One region of the Streptomyces sp. NBC_00659 genome, then DNA from elsewhere that is predicted to be linked to it. Evidence: riboswitches for the same ligand, from Rfam matches in the RefSeq annotation. Region 1 holds a riboswitch; each other region holds the start of a gene.
What was found. A riboswitch is a leader RNA that binds a small molecule or an ion and turns the genes downstream of it on or off. The one in region 1 is predicted to bind cyclic di-AMP.

Region 1 (4,636 bases):
CTCGCGGTCGGAGAACTCCAGGGACTCCCGCAGCCGCTCCGGAGAGATGTTGGAGGCGGCGATGTGCCGCACCTTGCCGGCCGTCACCAGCTCGTCGAGGGCGCCGATGATCTCTTCGACCGGCACGTCCGGCTTGTCGAAGTGCGTGTAGTAGAGGTCGATGTGGTCGGTGCCCAGGCGGCGCAGCGACGCGTCGGCCGCGGCCTTGATGTTGGCGCCGGACAGACCCGGGTACGCGGGGTGCTGGCTGACCTTGGTGGCGACCACGATGTCCTCGCGGTTGCCGCGGGTCCTCAGCCACTTGCCGATGATGGTCTCGGACTCGCCGCCCTCGTTGCCCTCGATCCAGGCGGAGTACGAGTCGGCCGTGTCGAGGAAGTTGCCTCCGGCGGCCGCGTAGGCGTCGAGCACGGCGAAGGACCGGGTCTCGTCGGCCGTCCAGCCGAAGACGTTGCCCCCGAGGGAGAGCGGGAAGACCTCGAGGTCGGACGAACCGAGCTTGCGAAGAGAAGTCATGTACGGGTTCAACACCCGTCCCGGATGGATGTATTCCGCAATCACCTGGGCCGGCGGGCCGTCGCCCGCGCCCGGACGACCGACAGCCCTGACGTCGGGGGGGTTGACGTCAGGGCTGCCGGAGATCGGAAATCAGGGGTTGAGGCCCTTGCTCTGGAGCCACGCCATCGGGTCGATGCCGGTGGCGGCGCCGCCGGGGTGCACTTCGAGGTGCAGGTGCGCCCCGGTGACATTGCCCGTCGCGCCCACGCGTCCGATGACATCACCGGTGGCGACCTTCTGGCCCACGCTGGCACTGATGGACGACTGGTGGCAGAACCAGAGCTCCGTACCGTCGTCGAGGGTGAGGATCGTGCGGTAGCCGTACGAGCCGGCCCAGCCGGCCTCCGTGATGGTGCCGCTGTGGACCGCCTTGATGAGCGTGCCGGTGGGTGCCGCGAAGTCGAGTCCGGTGTGGTAGCCGGAGGACCACAGGGCACCGGCCTCGCCGAAGGTCGAGGTCAAGGTGTAGGAGGACGTCGGCAGCGTGTAGCTCTTGGCGAGTTCGGCGAGGCGCTCCTGCTCGGCCTTCGCCTTGGCCGCCTCCTCCGCCTTCTCCTTCGCGGCGTCGGCCTTGGCCTCGGCTTCGTTCTGCTGCTTGGCGGCGAGGTCGACGGCCTTCTTCGCGGCGGCCGTCTGGGCGGCCTGCTGCGTGGCGGTGTCGGCCTGGTTCTGCTGCGCCTGGGCCTGCTGCATGATGCGGTCGCGCAGCGCCTCACCGGCGTCGGTGGTGCCCTGGGCCTCGTCGACGGTGGTCAGACCGGCGCTGGTGAGCGGGGTCGCGGAGCCCTTGGGAGTGCTGGATCCGCCGTCCGAGATCAGGGCCTTCGCCGAATCGGTGACCGACGACAGGTCGGGCAGCGAGATCGAGACGGGCGGCTTGCCCGGAGCGGCGCTGGCGATACCACCCGCACCGACGGCGGCTATGACGCCGACGCCGAGAACCGTGGAGCTGCGGGCGAGTCCTCCGCCGCGCTGCTTGCCCGTGCGGTGCCGGCCGCGGACGGGAGCGACGGAATCCGCGGTGGGATTCCACTCCTCCCAGGGTCCCTCGTCCTTGCCGTAGCCGAAGGTGTGTGTTTCGTTCGGCGCGAACGAGGTTGGCTGAGCGGGCCGGTTGGACGCCACGTGGGCGCACTCCTTTCCTTCCTTGCCGCCTACCGGGTTAGCTGACGGGTTCGGAGCAGGAAGGTCTCCTACGCGCGTACGGCCACCGTGTTTCCACGGCGGAATACGCCCGATTCACCCCACGAGTTGGTTCCCCGGTTCCCTTACGGGATTCGGCGCGTGCGCACGGAGCCGCCTCTTGTGACGGTTGTGACGACCGCGCTGCGTTATCGAACGTTAATAGACCCAGGCACCGAATTCCAAGCTGTTCCGACTGATCATTAACGGCTCTTGGCCAGGACTTTGGGGTCATGAGCGATGAAAAACGGGCGAGTTGACCTCATGGTGTCGACACGGGTTTTTCTGACAGTAAGTCAGGTGCTAGGCGGAGGGACACGGTCCGGTCACCGCTCGTGACCGAGCCCGGAAAAAGCCGTCGCCCAGGGGGTGAAACACCTCCCGGACAACGCGCGGCTCCCTCGGCGAGCACACCCGTCACGGGCGCCGGACGGCGAGCAGTGCCATGTCGTCCGTCAACGCGCCGCCCGTGTGCAGGCGGGCCGCCTCGAAGAGGGCGGCCAGCAGCGCGTCGGGGCAGGGAAAGACCCGTCCGGCCAGCCAGACGGCCGGATCGAAGAACTCCCCGCGCGCGTCACGGGCCTCGGACAGTCCGTCGGTGTGCAGCAGCAGCGTCGTCCCGCGCGGAAATCCCTCCCGCACCGTCGGGGCGGGCAGGCTTCCCAGTTCACTCATCCCGAGGGGCAGCGCGAAGGACTCGGCGGTAAGGGTGAGAAGCGTGCCGTCGGGATGCAGCAGCAGGGGCGGCGGGTGACCGCGGTTGACGACGCGTACGACGTCCTCGCCGTGCGGGATCTCGGCGAGGACCGCGGTCGTGAACCCCTCGGCCGCGTCGACGCTGTCGCGCCGGGTGCCCGCGCGCGTCAGCGCCCGCTCCAGCCGCTCCGCGACGCCCTCCAGGGTCGCCTCCTGCTCGGCCGCCTCCCGGAACGCCCCGACCACCGTCGCGACCGTGGCCACCGCGGTCATCCCCTTCCCCCGTACGTCCCCGACGACCAGCCGTACGCCGTGCGGGGAGTCCTGCACGGCGTACAGGTCCCCGCCGATGAACGCGTCCTCCTGCGCCGCCTCGTACCGGGCCGCGACCTCCAGTCCGGCGATCCGCGCCTCGGGCTCGGGCAGCACGGCACGCTGCGCGAACTCGGCGATCTCCCGGACGGAGGCGAGCCGTTCGTCGCCGCGCCGGACGACCGTGTTGATGAGGACGGCGAGGACCGCGGCCATCGCCACGGTGACCACCTCGGTGACCGCGTCGACCTGAAGGACGATGCCGAGGACGAGGTGGGTGATGATCACGGCGCCGACGGCGAGGGCGCCGGCGAGAACGGTTCCGCGCGGCGAATAGAGGGGTGCGGCGACCAGGGGCGCGGCCGCGAACAGGGGGGTCGCGGTGAATTCCGACGGGGTGAGGTAGTCGTAGACGACCCCGGCGGCGACGAACAGCACGGGCAGGGCCCGGACGAAGGCGCGTGCGTACACGATCCCGCGCGGCTCCGCCACCGCCGCCGGACCGGGCGGCAAAAGGCTCCCGGACCCACGGACACCGCGGGACAGCCGGTCGGCCCGGTCACGGGGCCGTCCGGTCCGCCGCTCGCCTCCTGGCTGCCCCGCCACCCGTCCAGAAGACCCGGTACGGGGGCGGCGGGCGACCGGTGTGGCCCGACCGGGGGAGGACACCGCCTGCCGGAGCGAACCGGGACCGGCACGAAGAACCGCGCGAACCGGGAGCGGCACGAAGAACCACGGCCGGAAGAAGGCGAAAGCGGCCGAAAGGAAGCGGAAGAAGCCGGAAAAGAGCCCGGAGCAGTCGGCGGAACCGGCGGGGGCAAACACCAAGGGCCGGAACTCGTGAATCCGAGTTCCGGCCCTTGGCCTTCAGTAGCGGGGACAGGATTTGAACCTGCGACCTCTGGGTTATGAGCCCAGCGAGCTACCGAGCTGCTCCACCCCGCGTCGTTGAAACCAGTGTACGCCATCCGCGGGACCCGAAGCACACGCGTTGAACGTGCCCCTCCAGCGGCGCGGGCACCCGGCTTCTCCCCTGCTGCTCCCCGGCTTCTACCCCGCCACCAGATGCCGGTTGGGGGCCTTGGCGCGGTCCGCGTACTCGGGAAGGACGGCGACCTCGGCGCCCGCGGCGGCGAGGAGCCCGTTCCCGTCGGCGTCCCTGACGAACGTGTCGGGCTCGCGCCAGGCGGTGACGACCCGTCGCACACCGGCGTCCAGGATGAGCCGGGCGCACGGCGCGGGCCGGGAGGCGCGGTGGGCGCACGGTTCCAGGCTGCTGTAGACGGTGGCGGCGGCCAGCCGGGGATCGGCCGGGTCGATCTTGGCGAGGGCGGCCTCCTCGGCGTGCACGACGGGATCGCCGCCCTCGCGGGAGTGACCCCGGGCCAGCTCGGTCCCGTCGGCCGCGACCACGACGGCGCCCACGCTGAAGGCGGTCTTCGAGGGCGGGCACAGCTCCGCCAGCTCACAGGCGAGCTCCAGCCACCGCCGGTCCGCGGCGGAGGCGAGCGAGCCGGCGCCGGGCGCGGTGGGGACGTAGCGGATGAGCACGACGTCGCCGACGGGCCGCGTCTCCACCAGCCGCATCCGGCCCCGGGGGTACTCCCCGGTCCCGAACAGCCGCGGCGCGTCCGGCTGCCCGACGAAGAGGGGGGCGACGGCGAGCTGGAGCTCGTCGGCGAGTTCCTCGCGCACGAGCTGGGTGTGGACCTTGCCGCCCCCTTCGACCATGAGGCGGCGCACCCCCCGTACGTCGTGCAGGTGTTCCAGGAGCACACGCCAGTCGAGTCCGGGCCCGGTCGGGACGACGTCCACGCCGACGATCCCCTTCAGCAGGGCGGACGCCCGCAGCGCGCCCTCGTCCGTCGTGTAGACGATCTTCTCGCCG
Region 2 (4,636 bases), 2.3 Mb from region 1:
GTCGACGGGGACCCCGTCAACGCGGCCTCCATGCTCGCGGTCCTCGGCCTGGGTGCCCAGGGCGGCGAGGAGATCGTCCTCACGTCGGACTCCGAGGGCGCGGATGCCGCTCTCGACCGCCTGGCGAAGCTGGTCGCCGAGGGACTCGACGAGCTCCCCGAGACCGTCTGAGCCGCCCACGAGGCACCCGGACACACACGGCCGAGCCGCGCCCCCCTTCGCCGGGTGGCGCGGCTCGGCCGTTTTTCCGTACCCTCGCTCGGAATTCCCCACATGCCACGTACGACCTCGCGCCATGACCACGGGAATGGCGTGCGCCGAAATTCCGGACACACGCATAAAAGGGCATCAGAAATGAGCCCCTGCCGAATATCCCTCTTTGTATACGGCGCCCGTGTTAATGACGCGGGCCCGTCATGTTTACGGGATGTTGCGAACTTCTCACACGGTCCGGCCGGTCGCCGCCGGGAAATCGGAGCCGGTGCGCGGCCGTGGCGCGCTCGGTGTGCAGGGCCGTGATCGCGCGGGCCCGCTCACTGTCCCCGCGGGCGACCGCGTCCACGATGCCGCCGTGTTCCGCCCAGGACTCCGCGGGGTCGGCCGGCGCCTCCACCGAGTACATCCAGGCGATCTTGTGACGCAGCTGGGCGAGCGTCGAGGTGAGCGCGGGGCTGCCGGACGCCTGCGCGAGCGTCTCGTGGAACCAGCCGCCCAAAGAGCGCAGATCCTCGCTGTGGCCTCGCCTGGAGCGCTCCTGCCCCAGCCTGACCAGACCCCGCAGCACCTTCAGGTGGGCCTCCGTGCGCCGCTGCGCGGCCCTCGCGGCACCCAGCGGTTCCAGCAGCATGCGCATCTCCAGGAGGTCCGCGGCCTCCAGCTCGGAAGGCTCCGCGACACACGCGCCCGCGTGCCGGCGGGTGACCACGAACCCCTCGGCCTCCAGCGTGCGCAGGGCCTCGCGCACGGGGACGCGCGAGACGCCGTATCGGCGTGCGAGCAGTTCCTCGGTGAGACGGCCGCCGCGCTCGTAGACACCCGCGACGATGTCGTCACGGATCGCCGTGCACACCGAGTGCGCCGGAATACGCATGACCGACCTCCGCTTTAATCCCCGTGAAACGCCGTCGATTGACGCTTGTTCAGTGACTCTATTGCAGGAAGCCTGAATTTCCGATGGCAGGCCTGAATCCATGGATATTTTTTGGACAGACGGCATCCGGAAACGACGATGCCCCGGCTCGGTGAGCCGGGGCATCGAAAGCGGTGAAGAAGCCGCGAAGCGGTCGTCAGACGTTGACGCCGTGCGAGCGCAGGTACGCGACCGGGTCCATGTCCGATCCGTACTCGGCGGTCGTACGGGCCTCGAAGTGAAGGTGCGGACCGGTGGTGTTGCCGGTGTCCCCCGACAGAGCGATCTGCTGCCCCGGAGTGACCGTCTGCCCCACGGACACACCGATGGACGAGAGGTGGCCGTACATGGTGTACGTGCCGTCGTGCATCTTGATCACGACTTGATTGCCGTAGGCGCCGCCCCAGCCGGCCGTGACGACCGTGCCGGAGCCGACGGCGTGGACCGAGGTGCCGGACGCGGCGTGGAAGTCGACGCCGGTGTGGCTGCCGGAGGACCAGAGGCTGCTGCTGGCCTGGTAGCCGGTGGAGACGTACGAACCGGCGATCGGCATGACGAACGTGTTCAGGCGCTTGCGCTCGGCCTCGCGGGCGGCGCGCTCCTTGGTCTCGCGCAGCTTCTGTGCCTGCTCCGCGGCCTGCTTGCGCGCGGTCTGCTCGGCCTGCTTGCGCGCGGCGGCCTCGTCGGCGGCGCGCAGCTGCGCGAAGGCCTGGGCGTCGATCTGGTCGGCGACCGTGTCGTTGAGGGTGACGGTCTGGGTCAGTCCGGTCTGCTCGACGGAGGCTTCCGCGGCGAACGCGGGGGCGGCCAGGGTTCCGATGACACCGGTGGTGGTGAGCGCCGCGACCCCGACGGCGGTCGTGGTGGTCGTGCTGTGCACGCGGCTCGTACGACGGTGCTTGCCGGTGCCACAGGTGAACGCCATGTAGGGGCTGATCCTTTCCTTCCCTCTCGCCTACCGGGTTAGCTGACGGGTTCGGAGCAGGAAGGTCTCCTACGGGCCCCCTCCGGAGAGGGCGTCCGATTCACCCCAGGGACTACGTGTGGGTCCCCGGCTCCCCTGACTCGCGTCATGGGGGACTCGGCGATGACTGTCCGGTGCCGCGGGCGCGGCGCACTGCGTGACGAACAGCCGCACTGACGCTAAGCGGGGCAACTTTCGAACAACAAACGGATCACGATTTTTGTAACGCATCCCACAGGGCAGAAGGGTGACCGTCATACGAATACGGACATCTTGGGAGCGGCTTCCGGAAAAAGGAGGGCCCTGACGGCTCTTCAGCCGTCAGGGCCCTCCCGCGTCGCTCGGGCTCTACTCGGCGGCCACCACGGTGACTTCACCGATTCCGAGGGCCCTGACCGGCTCCGCGATCTGCGCCGCGTCGCCCACCAGGACGGTCACCAGACGGTCCGTCGGGAAGGCGCTTACGGCCGCCGCGGTGGCCTCCACGGTGCCGGTGGCGGCCAGTTGCCGGTAGAGCGTCGCCTGATAGTCGTCCGGCAGGTGCTGCTCGACCTGGTCCGCGAGCGTGCTCGCGACCGCCGCGGCCGTCTCGAACTTGAGGGGCGCGACGCCCACCAGGTTCTGCACGGCGACGTCGCGCTCCGCGTCGGTCAGGCCCTCGGCCGCGAGGGTCCGCAGCACCGTCCACAGGTCGTCGAGCGCAGGACCGGTGTTGGGGGTGTCGATCGAGCCGCTGATGGCGAGCATCGCGGCGCCCGTGCCGTCCGGCGCGGAGCGCAGGACCTGTCCGAACGCCCGCACGCCGTAGGTGTAGCCCTTCTCCTCGCGCAGGACGCGGTCCAGGCGCGAGGTGAGGGTGCCGCCGAGGCAGTAGGTGCCGAGGACCTGCGCGGGCCACACGCGGTCGTGCCGGTCGGCGCCGACCCGGCCGATGAGCAGCTGCGTCTGGACGGCGCCGGGGCGGTCGACGATGACCACACGGCCGGTGTCGTCGGCGCTCACCGGCGGCACGGGGCGCGGCTGGGCGGCCGAGCCGGTCCAGGAACCGAGCGTGTCGGCGAGCAGTTCGTCGAGATCGACACCGGTCAGGTCACCGACGACGACGGCGGTGGCCGTGACGGGGCGCACGTGCCTCTCGTAGAACGCGCGAACGGCCGACGAGTCGATGTTCTGGACGGTCTCCTCGGTGCCCTGCCGCGGGCGCGCCATGCGCGCGCTCGCCGGGAACAGCTCCTTGGAGAGCTCCTTGGCGGCACGGCGGGCGGGATTGGCCGTCTCGTGCGGGATCTCGTCCAGCCGGTTGGTCACCAGCCGCTCGACCTCGCTGTCCGCGAACGCGGGGGCCCGCAGCGCGTCGGCGAGCAGGCCGAGGGCCTTGGCCAGGCGCGAGACGGGCACTTCGAGGGACAGGCGCACACCGGGGTGGTCGGCGTGCGCGTCGAGCGTGGCGCCGCAGCGCTCCAGTTCGGCGGCGAAGTCCTCGGCCGAGTGCTTGTCGGTGCCCTCGGAGAAGGCGCGCGCCATGATCGTGGCGATGCCGTCCAGGCCCGTCGGCTCGGCGTCCAGCGGCGCGTCGAGGTTCACCTCGACGGCCACGACCTGCTGGCCGGGGCGATGGCAGCGCAGCACGGTCAGACCGTTGTCCAGGGTGCCCCGCTCGGGGGCGGGGAACGCCCACGGCTTCGGCTGGCCGGCCTGGGGCTGCGGGTGGAAGTCCATGGTGGCGAGCTCGGTCACTTCGCCGCCTCCTCGTCGGTCTCGTCGGCGGAGTCAGCCGCGTCGGCTGCTTCGGCGGTGGTCGGCTCGTAGACGAGCACCGCGCGGTTGTCGGGGCGCAGGCGAGCCTTGGCGGCCTCCCGGACCTCATCCGCCGTGACGTCGAGAACGCGCTGCACGGCGGTCAGGGCGAGCTGCGGGTCGCCGAACAGGACGGCGTACCGGCACAGTTCGTCGGCGCGGCCCGCCACGGTGCCGAGCCGGTCGAGCCATTCGCGCTCCAACTGGGCCTGGGCGCGCTCCATCTCACCGGCCGTGGGGCCCTCCTCGGCGAACCGGGCGAGCTCCTCGTCGACGGCGGCCTCGATGACCGGGACCTCGACGTCGCCGGACGTCTTCACGTCCAGCCATCCCAGGGAGGGTGCTCCGGAGAGCCGCAGCAGGCCGAACCCGGCCGCGACGGCTGTGCGGTCACGGCGTACGAGCCGGTTGTAGAGCCGGGAGGACTCGCCGCCGCCGAGGACGGTGAGCGCCAGGTCGGCCGCGTCGCACGCGCGCGTGCCGTCCTCCGGGAGCCGGTAGGCGGCCATCAGGGCGCGCGCGGGTACGTCCTCCTCGACGACCTCGCGCACCTGCTCGCCGATGATGTCGGGAAGCGATCCGTCCCGCGGAGCAGGCTTGCCGTCGTGCCCGGGGATGGAGCCGAAGTACTTCTCGACCCAGGCGAGCGTCTGCTCCGGGTCGATGTCGCCGACGACCGACAGGACCGCGTTGTTGGGCGCGTAGTTGGTGCGGAAGAACGCGCGGGCGTCCTCCAGGGTGGCCGC
Region 3 (4,636 bases), 3.9 Mb from region 1:
CCTGCGCGTGCGGCACCGACCAGAAGGGCGCGACCGTCCGCGCCGCCTCCCCTTTCACGTCGTACGCGCTGGCCTCGCCCAGCTTCTCGATGATGCCGAGGACGAGATACGAGGCGGTGGTCAACCGAGCGTCAGCCATGGGGCGACCGTATCGCCACACGATCACCGGGCGGCAGGCACCGCCGGGCACGCCCACCGCACCGCCGGCTCCGCCCGACGCGAAGAAGATCCGGGTGCCCGGCACAATGCGGGGTATACGGGCGATCACGCAACCGACCGCACTTCAGGCCCCCGCGCCGGCCGCACTAGGAGCTCCTGTGACCACCTACGTCATCACCGTTCCCGGGACATTCGTCCACGGCCTGTCGGACGCCTCCCGCGCCGACGTGGAGCGCAGGCTTCGCCCCCAGGACCCGCAGAACACGGACCTGGGCGAGAGCGAGGAACTGAGCCTGCTGACCGTCGACGAGGACCACAGGTTCTCCGTCCGGCTCGAGGTCGAGGCGGCGGACCGGAGAAGCGCCGAGGCCGAAGCCGTGCGGCTCGTCTCCGGCGCACTCCTGGACAGCGGCCTGTCCCCCGACGACGCCCCGCTGGGGCCTGCCGCCGTCACGGGGATCGACAGCGAGTTCTGACGGCGCGCCGCCGCGCCCGCCCTCGCGGACGACGGCACTCCACGAGCGGCCGGTACACCCCGGACGGCGGTACGCCCCTGAGCCGGGCCGGATCTCAGACCGGGCGTACGACGCTGTGGATGGCCGCCTGTCCGGCGTATTCGACCGACTCCTCGGTGATCCGCGCTCCGGGACTCGGGGCGTGGACCATCATGCCGTCACCCACGTAGAGGCCGACGTGACTCACGTTGGCGTGGAAGAAGACCAGGTCACCCGGCTGCATGGCGCCGAGGGCGACCGCCGGGCCGACCTGTGCCTGGTCCTGTGTCGCACGGGGAAGCATGACCCCGGCGCTCTTCCAGGACGCCTGTGTGAGCCCGGAGGGGTCGTACGAACCGGGTCCGGACGCTCCCCACACGCAGGGTCTGCCGACCTGAGCGCGGGCGAAGGCGACCGCCTCCGCGGCCCTGCTGTCGGGCCCGACGACCGGCGGGGCGGCGGGCGCGACGAGACTGTCGATACTGAACCCGGGGTTCGTGTCGACGGCTCCGGGAGCGGCGGGCCAGGCCTGCTGATTGCCGGCCGTCCACAACGCCTGCCGCCAGGCGTCGTCGGCCGGCGGGGGCGCCGGCTGGTTCGCCGGGGGCACGGGGGCCGGCTGATACGCGGCGGGAGCCGGCGCCGGCTCGTACACCGGAGGCTGAGGCACCGGCTCACTCACCGGGGGCATCGGAGCCGGCTGGTACGCGCTGGGACGGGCCGCCGTCTCGTACGCGAGGGGCAGGAGCACCGACTTGTACTCGGAGGGCGGGGGCGGCGGCTCGTACCCGAGGGGCAGGAGGACCGACTTGTACTCGCCGGCCGGGGGCGCCGCCTCGTACGCCCCGGGCATGGAGCCCGTGTCGAAGACCGTGGGCATGGGCGCCTGCCGAGGTGCCGCGGGCTGGGGCGTGGGCTCGTACGGGGCGGGCTGGGGCGCCGGCTGGAACACGGGTGCCTGACCGACCGAGGGGAACGTGCCGGTCTGGCCGACCGTCGGGAAGGAGCCCGTCTGACCCACCGACGGGAAGGAGCCCGTCTGACCCACCGACGGGAAGGAGCCCGTCTGACCCACCGACGGGAACGAACCCGTCTGACCCACCGACGCAAAGGACGGGAGCCGGGGTTCCTCCACCGGCCTGTACTCGATCGCCGGGGCCTGCGCGACGGGCATGCTCTGCCGTGCCGCGTGCCGTGCCATCAGCTCCTGTGCGGCGGCGAGCTTGCGCCGGGCGGTCTGCTTCTTGACGTGCAGCGACGGCTTCTGTGAGGCGGCCTCCGGAGCGGACCCCGCGGGAAGCGCCGCACGGCCCGCGGCCTCGGCTCCCGGTGCCGGGGCGGAACCGGCCGCCGGACCCGCGGTCAGCTCCAGGACGGGGCGCGCGGCCGGCTCCGAAGCCGGACCGGCGGTCAGCTCGCGCATCGGTGCCGCCGTCAACTCGGCGACAGGCCGGACGATCTGCTCCAGCTGATACACCGTCGGAAGCTCCCCCGCGGACCCCTTGGGGCCCTTCGCACCCTCCCTCGGACGGGCGCTCTCGCCGCCACGCTCCGACTGCCTGTCGGCCGGAAGGGTGGCCGGAGCCGAGGGTCCGTACCGGGAGCGTGCCCCGTCGTACAGCTGCCGCATCAGATCGTCCTGGGCGGGATCGGAACCCCCGCCCCCCTGACCGGCGCCCCGTCGAATCGGCCTGCGGGTGGAGTTCGCCGAGGCGCGGGTCCCGTTGAATTTACCGGTGGCGAGTTCCGCCTGGTCGTAGAGGGACGAGAGCCGTCGGGCGACTTCTTCGCCGCTGGGCGGGGTGCGTTCCGGCGCCATGGAGTGGTGCTCCTTCCGTCGTCCGCCTACCGGGTTAGCTGTCGGGTTCGGGCGGACGATTCCGGAAGGTATGCCCTACGACCCCTGCCCCGTAAGGCAGTTGGCCGATTCACCCCAAGTTCGGTGGGTCCCCGGCTCCAGCTGCCACGAGGACAGGCAGGATTCGGCGGAGGCCGCGCCGCCCGGCGAGCTCCGCCGGAGGGAGTCGGGCGGCCCGGTCGCCAACTTAGCCATGTTGTGCACCCGATGTGAAGATCCACGTCCCAGATGTCCGATACATTTTCGTGACCTTCATCGCATCACCTCGCAGCGCGACGGTGAGGACACGGGCCGTGCTCGAAAAGGCCGCTGAGCAAGGACGTTGGGCAGTCGGGGCCCGATGACCGTCCCGGCCCCGCCCCGGACCCCCGCTCGGCCGGACCGCCCCGCTCCACCTCGATTGCCGGCCGACCCGCACGGGGCCGGCCCGTCCAGGTCCGCCGGTCACCCGCCCAGCCGCCCCGGATGTGTCGAAAGCGTGCACAGAACTGACGTTCCCTGGCATGTCGTTCGACATCGACGGCACCCACTGGTCACACCTTGACCAGTTCTGGCCGAGCTGGCCGGATGACCACTGCGGCAACGTGCCGGCCGTACCTTCGAGGCACGTCAGACCACGAGAGCGAGTCGAGGATCCCCACGTGCACGATGCGCCGATCTATGCCCAACTGATCTCCGAACGCGGCGACATACCGACGCTCGTGCGAAGCGAGGCCCGTCGGCTGCAACGCGACTTCGAGTGGATCCTCAGCTGGGATCCGTCGACGGGCGCCCCGCTTCCCGCGTCCACCGCACGGCCGTCGTCCGGCGCCCGACGCCCCTTCGCCCCCACCCCGGATCCCGACGACCGGCTCGACACACGCGGCCCCTGACGGCCGGCCGAACGCGACCGGAGGCCGAGGACCGGCCGGACACACCTGGCGGCCGACGACCGTCGAACGCCGACCGGTGACCGTCTGCTCCATCGGCCGGCAGGTCCCGGGCGGCCGATGGAGCAGCTCGTCCCGACGGGCTGTTAAAGGACGCCGGGTTCGCAGCCCGGCCGTTCGGCGGGGAACGGGTCGAGCCCAGCGCCGATCCGGGTCACCAGATCGGCGACCGTCGCACCCGTGGCCCTGTGCCAGGTCCCCGCGCGCCGGAGCATGGCGTGGTCACCGCCCTCGACCCGCACGGCGCTCGCGGAGGATCCCGCCTCCGCGGCCCGGCGGACGAGGGCGAACGACTCCGCGGGGTCGGTGACCCGGTCCCGGTCGCCGTGCAGCACGATGACGCGTTTGCCCCGGAGGTGGGCCACCGGCTCACCCTCCGGGCACCAGGGCGCCAGCGCCACCACGGCCCGGACCTGGGGCGCGGCCGCGGCCCGCAGGGCGGCGCGCCCGCCCATCGAATGGCCCACGAGCACGACGGGCACCTCCCCCACCAGAGCGGCGAGTTCGTCCAGTGCCCGCAGAACGTCGGCGACGGGGTCGGCGTCCACGCCGTTCCACCCCCGGTAGCGGTAGCGCACCTGCCCGACGAACGCGTTCCCGTCCGGCAGGGCCCGCGTCACGGAGCGCACGAACGGCCGCATCCGGGCGCGTGCCGCATTCCACGGCCGCAACGGGTCCTTGCTGTCGACGGTTCCACCGTGAAGGATCAGTACGGCGGCACGCGCGGGACCCGCGTCCGGACGGACGACATGACTCGGCCGCAGCGCCACGGGGGCGCCGCCCGCCCGGGACCGGGACACATCATCGGCGGACATCCGCGCAGAACCTCGCATGACACCTCTCCTCCTCGCGACGCTCCCGCACGCCTCGCACCGGACCGTGAGGAGGGATCGTCTCACCGGCCGGAGGCCGGCGGCCACTGGTCGCCGACCACCTACCACCGGCCACCTACCACCCCTTCATCCGTAGCCGACCAAGCCGTGGGTTCAGCCCGTGTCCTCGGGCCGCGCGCGGTAGCCGTCGCGCCACTCCTGGTAGAAGCGCCAGAGGCGTGCCGCCTGTGGGCAGCGTCCCGACTCCCGTCGGCACGTACGGCAGTTGCCGACGTGACTGATGTAGGCGGTCTCGGGGGCGTCCCGCCCCGGCTCCGGATTCGGCATGGCCCTCGGCACCTGTCGGTGCGACGCGCACCGGCG
Region 4 (4,636 bases), 880 kb from region 1:
GGCTGTCTCGTACGGTTTCGTGGCGCACTTCCCGAGGCGGGAGGAGTTCGTCTCTGCCCGGCCCAACGGGCGTGCCCGTCAACAGACTTGTCGATGCCCGGTCCCGATGGCCGGCGTGGTGCGGCACGGCGGCCGAGGCGGCCTGTCGGTGAGTTGGCCTTTGCCCAGGGGGTGTTGGGGAGTTGTGGTCGGTCGTGTGCGGGAAAGTCGGTGTGGACGGAAGTGGAGCGTGGGTGATCCGAAGCGGTCGCAACGCGCTTACCACCGTGCGGTGAACGGCGATGCTGACGGGATACCGGACGTCGTCCGGTTCAGGCCGGGCCGATGAGTCGTTCGATCCGTATTCTTCGGATCATGGCCGCTCCGACTGCATATTCACTCATCGCCACTGACCTGGACGGAACGCTGCTGCGCGGCGACGACACACTCTCCGACCGGTCACGTGCCGCGTTGGCGAAGGTGATCCGGGCAGGTGCCCGGCATCTCGTGGTCACGGGCCGACCCGCACCGCGCGTGCGACCGCTTCTCGACGAACTCGGCGGCGAGGGACTGGCGGTGTGCGGGCAGGGGGCGCAGCTGTACGACGCCGGCGCGGACCGCATGCTGTGGTCGGTGACCCTGGACAGGGAACTGGCGGAGACGGCGCTCGGCAAGATCGAGGCGGAGGTCGGGCTGCTGTACGCGGCGGTCGACCAGGACGGCGTGGACGGGCTGACGCTCATCGAGCCGGGCTATGTCATGCCGCATCCGACTCTGCCGGCGGTGCGGGTGCCGCGCCGGGACGACCTCTGGGCGGAGCCGATCAGCAAGGTGTTGCTCCGTCACCCCTCCTTGTCCGATGACGAGTTGGCGTCGGCGGCACGGGGAGTGGTCGGTTCGCTGGCGACGGTCACCATGTCCGGACCCGGCACCGTCGAACTCCAGCCATGCGGGGTGACCAAGGCGACGGGCCTGGCTCTCGCCGCGGCGCACCTCGGGCTCACCCCGGACGCGACGCTCGCCTTCGGTGACATGCCCAATGACATCCCGATGTTCGACTGGGCGGCCCGAGGTGTGGCGATGGCCAACGCCCATCCGGAACTGAAGGCGGTGGCCGACGAAATCACCCTGTCGAACGAGGACGACGGGATCGCTGTCGTGCTGGAGCGCCTCTTCGGCTTCTAGCGGCGTCGGCGCCCCCGCCCGGCGCACCCGCAAACGCACACCCGCGGACACGCCTGCCCGGCGCACCCGCGAACGCACACCCGCCGAGCCGTTCGGAGCGCACCCGCCGCCGCGCCCACGGACGCACACCGGCCGACGGGACCGCAACGCACCCGCCGACGGGCCGGGAAGGCGCCGTCGGCGGGTGCGGAGGAAGACGGGGTGCGGGGTGCGATCAGTAGGCGCCGTTGACGTTGTCCATCGAGCCGTACTTGTCGGCCGCGTAGTTGCAGGCCGCGGTGATGTTGGCGACCGGGTCGTAGATGTTCCACGACGTGCCGGCCACGTGGTACGCCTGGAACGTGGGGTCGATCACCTGGAGCAGGCCCTTGGAGGGGATGCCCGCGGCGGCGTTGGAGTCCCAGTTGTTGATGGCGTTGGGGTTGCCGGAGGACTCGCGCATCACGTTGCGGTGGATGCCGTCGTAGCTGCCCGGGATGCCGGCCTTGGCCATGACGTCCAGGGATTCCTTGATCCAGCCGTCGAGGTTGTTGGAGTACGTCTTGGCGGCGGCCTGGGTGACGGTGGTCGCCTTGGACTTGGCGACGGCGGCGGTCGCCTTCGCCGTGGTGCGGACGGTCGTCGACTTCAGCGTCTTCGTGCCCACGGTCAGCTTCAGGCCCGGACGGAGGTGGGCGGGGTTGTCACCGATGACCGCGCGGTTCGCCGCGTACAGCTTCTTCCAGCCGCCGCTCTTGGGGTACTTCTGCGCCACCTTGGAGAGCGTGTCGCCGGCGACCACCTTGTAGGTGACGAGCTGCACGTTGGGGACCACCGCGGTGTGGGCGGCCTGCGGGGCCTGCGCCGGGGTGGCGGCGCTGGCGCCGGTGGCGCTCACGAGCGGGAGTGCGAGGGCGATGCCGCCCGTTCCGGCGGCGATCATGCCCCGGGTGATGACGTTGGTCTTCTTGCGGCGGTGCTTGGCACGTACGGGCATGACGAAATGTCCTCTCCGACGCCTGCGAGGTGAGCTGTCGGGTTCGGGCGGGAGATGCCCGGCCGCGCTGTGGGCGCGGCTTCACCCCAAGCCGGTCCGGTGTGCCCGGATCGGCGGCTTACCTGTGGTTCCCCCGCTCCTGCCGTGCGTGGGTCGATGGGTTGCCGGGCGGCGGCAGGATTCGGCGATCCGCCCGGGGTCGACCAGAACGTATGCGAGAGCACATGTCCGAAACAAGATGAGATTTGACCGTGAAGATCGCTTTCTCCTGGTTAATGCGCGGGTAAAAAGTCCGATTGCGCCGGAATTGGATCCTCAACTTGCCTTTGGTGAACGGGTTGGTCCGGGAAGGGTGTGTCGCGGAAGTCCGGTTCGCCGGTGACTCAACTCACGAGACCAAAGAGCATCAAGGCGGCATGAGGGGTAATTCGGGCATTGCGCTTGCGGTGGGAGCCGCCGCCGAGCCCTTCGCTGGGTGCCGAGTGGCCCCTGGTGCGGCGGGAATTGTGGCGCGGGACACATCGCGGGGAACGCGGCCGCCCGGCGGCGGGAGCGCGGCCCGCACGCGAGCCGAAGCCGCCCAGAGGTAAGCCGAAGTCGCCCAGACGCGGTCTGGACCCGGGCCGGCGGGCGGTGAAGTGCGCCTCGCGTCACCGGTGTTCGGCGCGAGAGTGTCCTGCCGCCGTCCGGCGCGCGGCGATGTGCCGGGGCCCGCGCCGTGGGCGCGTCACGTCGGCCCGGGCCCGGGGCACGTGTGGATGCGTAGCGGTCCGAGGGGGTGAACTCCCGTGCCGGCGGGCCCAGTCAGCCGGCTGTGCGCGGGATGCGCTTCTCCCAGGTCCGGTGGAAGACGACCTCGTCGCCATCCTTGCGGACGAGTTCGTCGGTCGTGACGAAGTCCTGTGCGTCGCAGGTGATGGCGGAGACCGTCTCGACGCGGGCGTCCCACGGCAGGTCCGGGCGGTGCAGCCGGATCGACCAGGCCGAGTGGGCGCGGGCGGACAGCGGGTCCGAGGTGTCGATCGTGTACGTCTCCCGGGCCTCCTCCGTGCATTCGAGGCCGTCGGGGTACACGCGGGTGCCGCCGCGCCCCGGGTCCACCTAGAGGCGCCAGGTCTCCGCGGCCACGTCGCGCAGGACCAGACGCCGGGGGCGGGGCTCGTCCAGGGTCGCCGAGACGGTCACGCCGAGGGGCGCGAACTGCTCCGGTTCCTCGAAGGCGACCGAGGGGTCCGACTCCGTTGCCCGTACCGGGAGTTCCAGGACGCTGCCGATCGGCTCCAGGGTGAAACCCGCTTCCGAGCCCGGCTGGGGCCAGATCCAGGGCCAGTACGCGGAGGAGACGCCCAGCCGGATCCGGTGGCCCGCCGGGAACGCGTAGCCGATGGCGTTCAGGTCGAACACCACGTTCTCCGTGGTGCCCGGTTCCCAGGGGACCGCCCGGTCGGGGCCCCGGCGTGCCGAGAGGTTCAGGGTGCCCCGGGTGACGAGCGTGGACGCTCCGTCCGGGGCCACGTCGCGCAGCCGGGCGATCACCTGGCCCCTGGGTGACGCGGACGTCAGCCGCAGATTGACCCGGGGGCGGCCCGGTACCCAGGTCTCCTCCGGCACCTCGAACTCGAAGCACGCCGAGCGGGCGTCCTCCTCCCGCTGGTCCGGCGGCAGGTCGGCGTCGTCGCCGGAAGGGAACAGCCGGCCCGCTTCGACCCCCGTGTGCTGCGGGGAGCGGACCGGAAGCGGGGCGCCCTGGAGCGCGTACGCGACCGGGGTCACCGAGGGTGAGGGCCAGGCCGGGTCACCCACTCAGCGGCCGGGGATCCGCGCGTACACCGTCGCCGGAGGGTGCGCGTCCATCACGTACGAGCGCAGAAGGGGGACGGAGAGCGCGTCCGTCTCCTTGTCCCTGAGCCAGTGGTCCCACCAGCGCAGCGTCTCCTGGAGGAAGCCGATCGCCGGTCCCGGCGGCAGGCCCCGGTCCGGGTACTGGCGGGACCAGGGGCCGATGAGGCCGTGTACGCGATCCGGCGGCAGGTTCCGCACCAGGCGCAGCACCGTGTCGCGATGCGGGTCGTGCCGGCCGCCGACCGCGAGGACCGCGGCGCGGACGGCCCGTACTCCTTGCGGAGGCTGTCGTGGCGCCAGTACGTGTCCCTGGTCCGGTGCGCCGGCCAGGTGGGCGCGGCGGGGCCGATCGCCTCCAGTCGTTTCTCCCACATGCTCCGCCACATGCCCTCGCCCACGTGCGCGGGGTCCGGCGGGCGGGCGGCGAAGGCGAGCAGTCGGGCCGACCGGGCGTGCGTGTCGACGGCGAGGACGGAACCTCCCGCACGGTGCACGTCGTTGTCATAGAGGTCGTCGGTCGAGCAGACCGTGATGATCGCCTTGAGCGGCTCGGGCGCACGGGCCGCGATCCGGAGGGAGGCGAAGCCGCCCCACGCGATCCCGAACATGCCGACCCGGCCGGTGCACCAGGGCTGGGCCGCCGGCCAGGAGACC

Region 2: linked by a shared signal. The riboswitch ahead of OG410_RS30570 (M23 family metallopeptidase) and the one ahead of OG410_RS20350 (M23 family metallopeptidase) in region 1 are both predicted to bind cyclic di-AMP.
Region 3: linked by a shared signal. The riboswitch ahead of OG410_RS42510 (NlpC/P60 family protein) and the one ahead of OG410_RS20350 (M23 family metallopeptidase) in region 1 are both predicted to bind cyclic di-AMP.
Region 4: linked by a shared signal. The riboswitch ahead of OG410_RS24410 (transglycosylase SLT domain-containing protein) and the one ahead of OG410_RS20350 (M23 family metallopeptidase) in region 1 are both predicted to bind cyclic di-AMP.

Annotation. Positions count from the first base shown of each region.
Region 1 covers NZ_CP109031.1:4,705,721-4,710,356, forward strand. The annotation lists gene OG410_RS20345 (aldo/keto reductase) at 1-516, opposite strand, end outside; gene OG410_RS20350 (M23 family metallopeptidase) at 649-1,683, opposite strand; cyclic di-AMP (ydaO/yuaA leader) riboswitch at 1,695-1,851, opposite strand; gene OG410_RS20355 (PP2C family protein-serine/threonine phosphatase) at 2,158-3,294, opposite strand; tRNA gene OG410_RS20360 (tRNA-Met) at 3,620-3,693, opposite strand; gene OG410_RS20365 (dihydrofolate reductase family protein) at 3,799-4,636, opposite strand, start outside.
Region 2 covers NZ_CP109031.1:6,991,321-6,995,956, reverse strand. The annotation lists gene OG410_RS30580 (HPr family phosphocarrier protein) at 1-171, shown strand, start outside; gene OG410_RS30575 (GntR family transcriptional regulator) at 398-1,090, opposite strand; gene OG410_RS30570 (M23 family metallopeptidase) at 1,287-2,054, opposite strand; cyclic di-AMP (ydaO/yuaA leader) riboswitch at 2,067-2,226, opposite strand; gene OG410_RS30565 (M16 family metallopeptidase) at 2,442-3,830, opposite strand; gene OG410_RS30560 (M16 family metallopeptidase) at 3,827-4,636, opposite strand, start outside.
Region 3 covers NZ_CP109031.1:843,297-847,932, forward strand. The annotation lists gene OG410_RS03475 (PadR family transcriptional regulator) at 1-139, opposite strand, end outside; gene OG410_RS03480 (hypothetical protein) at 318-635, shown strand; gene OG410_RS42510 (NlpC/P60 family protein) at 730-2,472, opposite strand; cyclic di-AMP (ydaO/yuaA leader) riboswitch at 2,480-2,651, opposite strand; gene OG410_RS03490 (hypothetical protein) at 3,015-3,383, shown strand; gene OG410_RS03495 (dienelactone hydrolase family protein) at 3,527-4,273, opposite strand; gene OG410_RS03500 (hypothetical protein) at 4,427-4,600, opposite strand.
Region 4 covers NZ_CP109031.1:5,588,926-5,593,561, forward strand. The annotation lists gene OG410_RS24405 (HAD family hydrolase) at 355-1,164, shown strand; gene OG410_RS24410 (transglycosylase SLT domain-containing protein) at 1,379-2,140, opposite strand; cyclic di-AMP (ydaO/yuaA leader) riboswitch at 2,145-2,305, opposite strand; partial or broken gene OG410_RS24415 (CocE/NonD family hydrolase) at 2,945-4,636, opposite strand, start outside.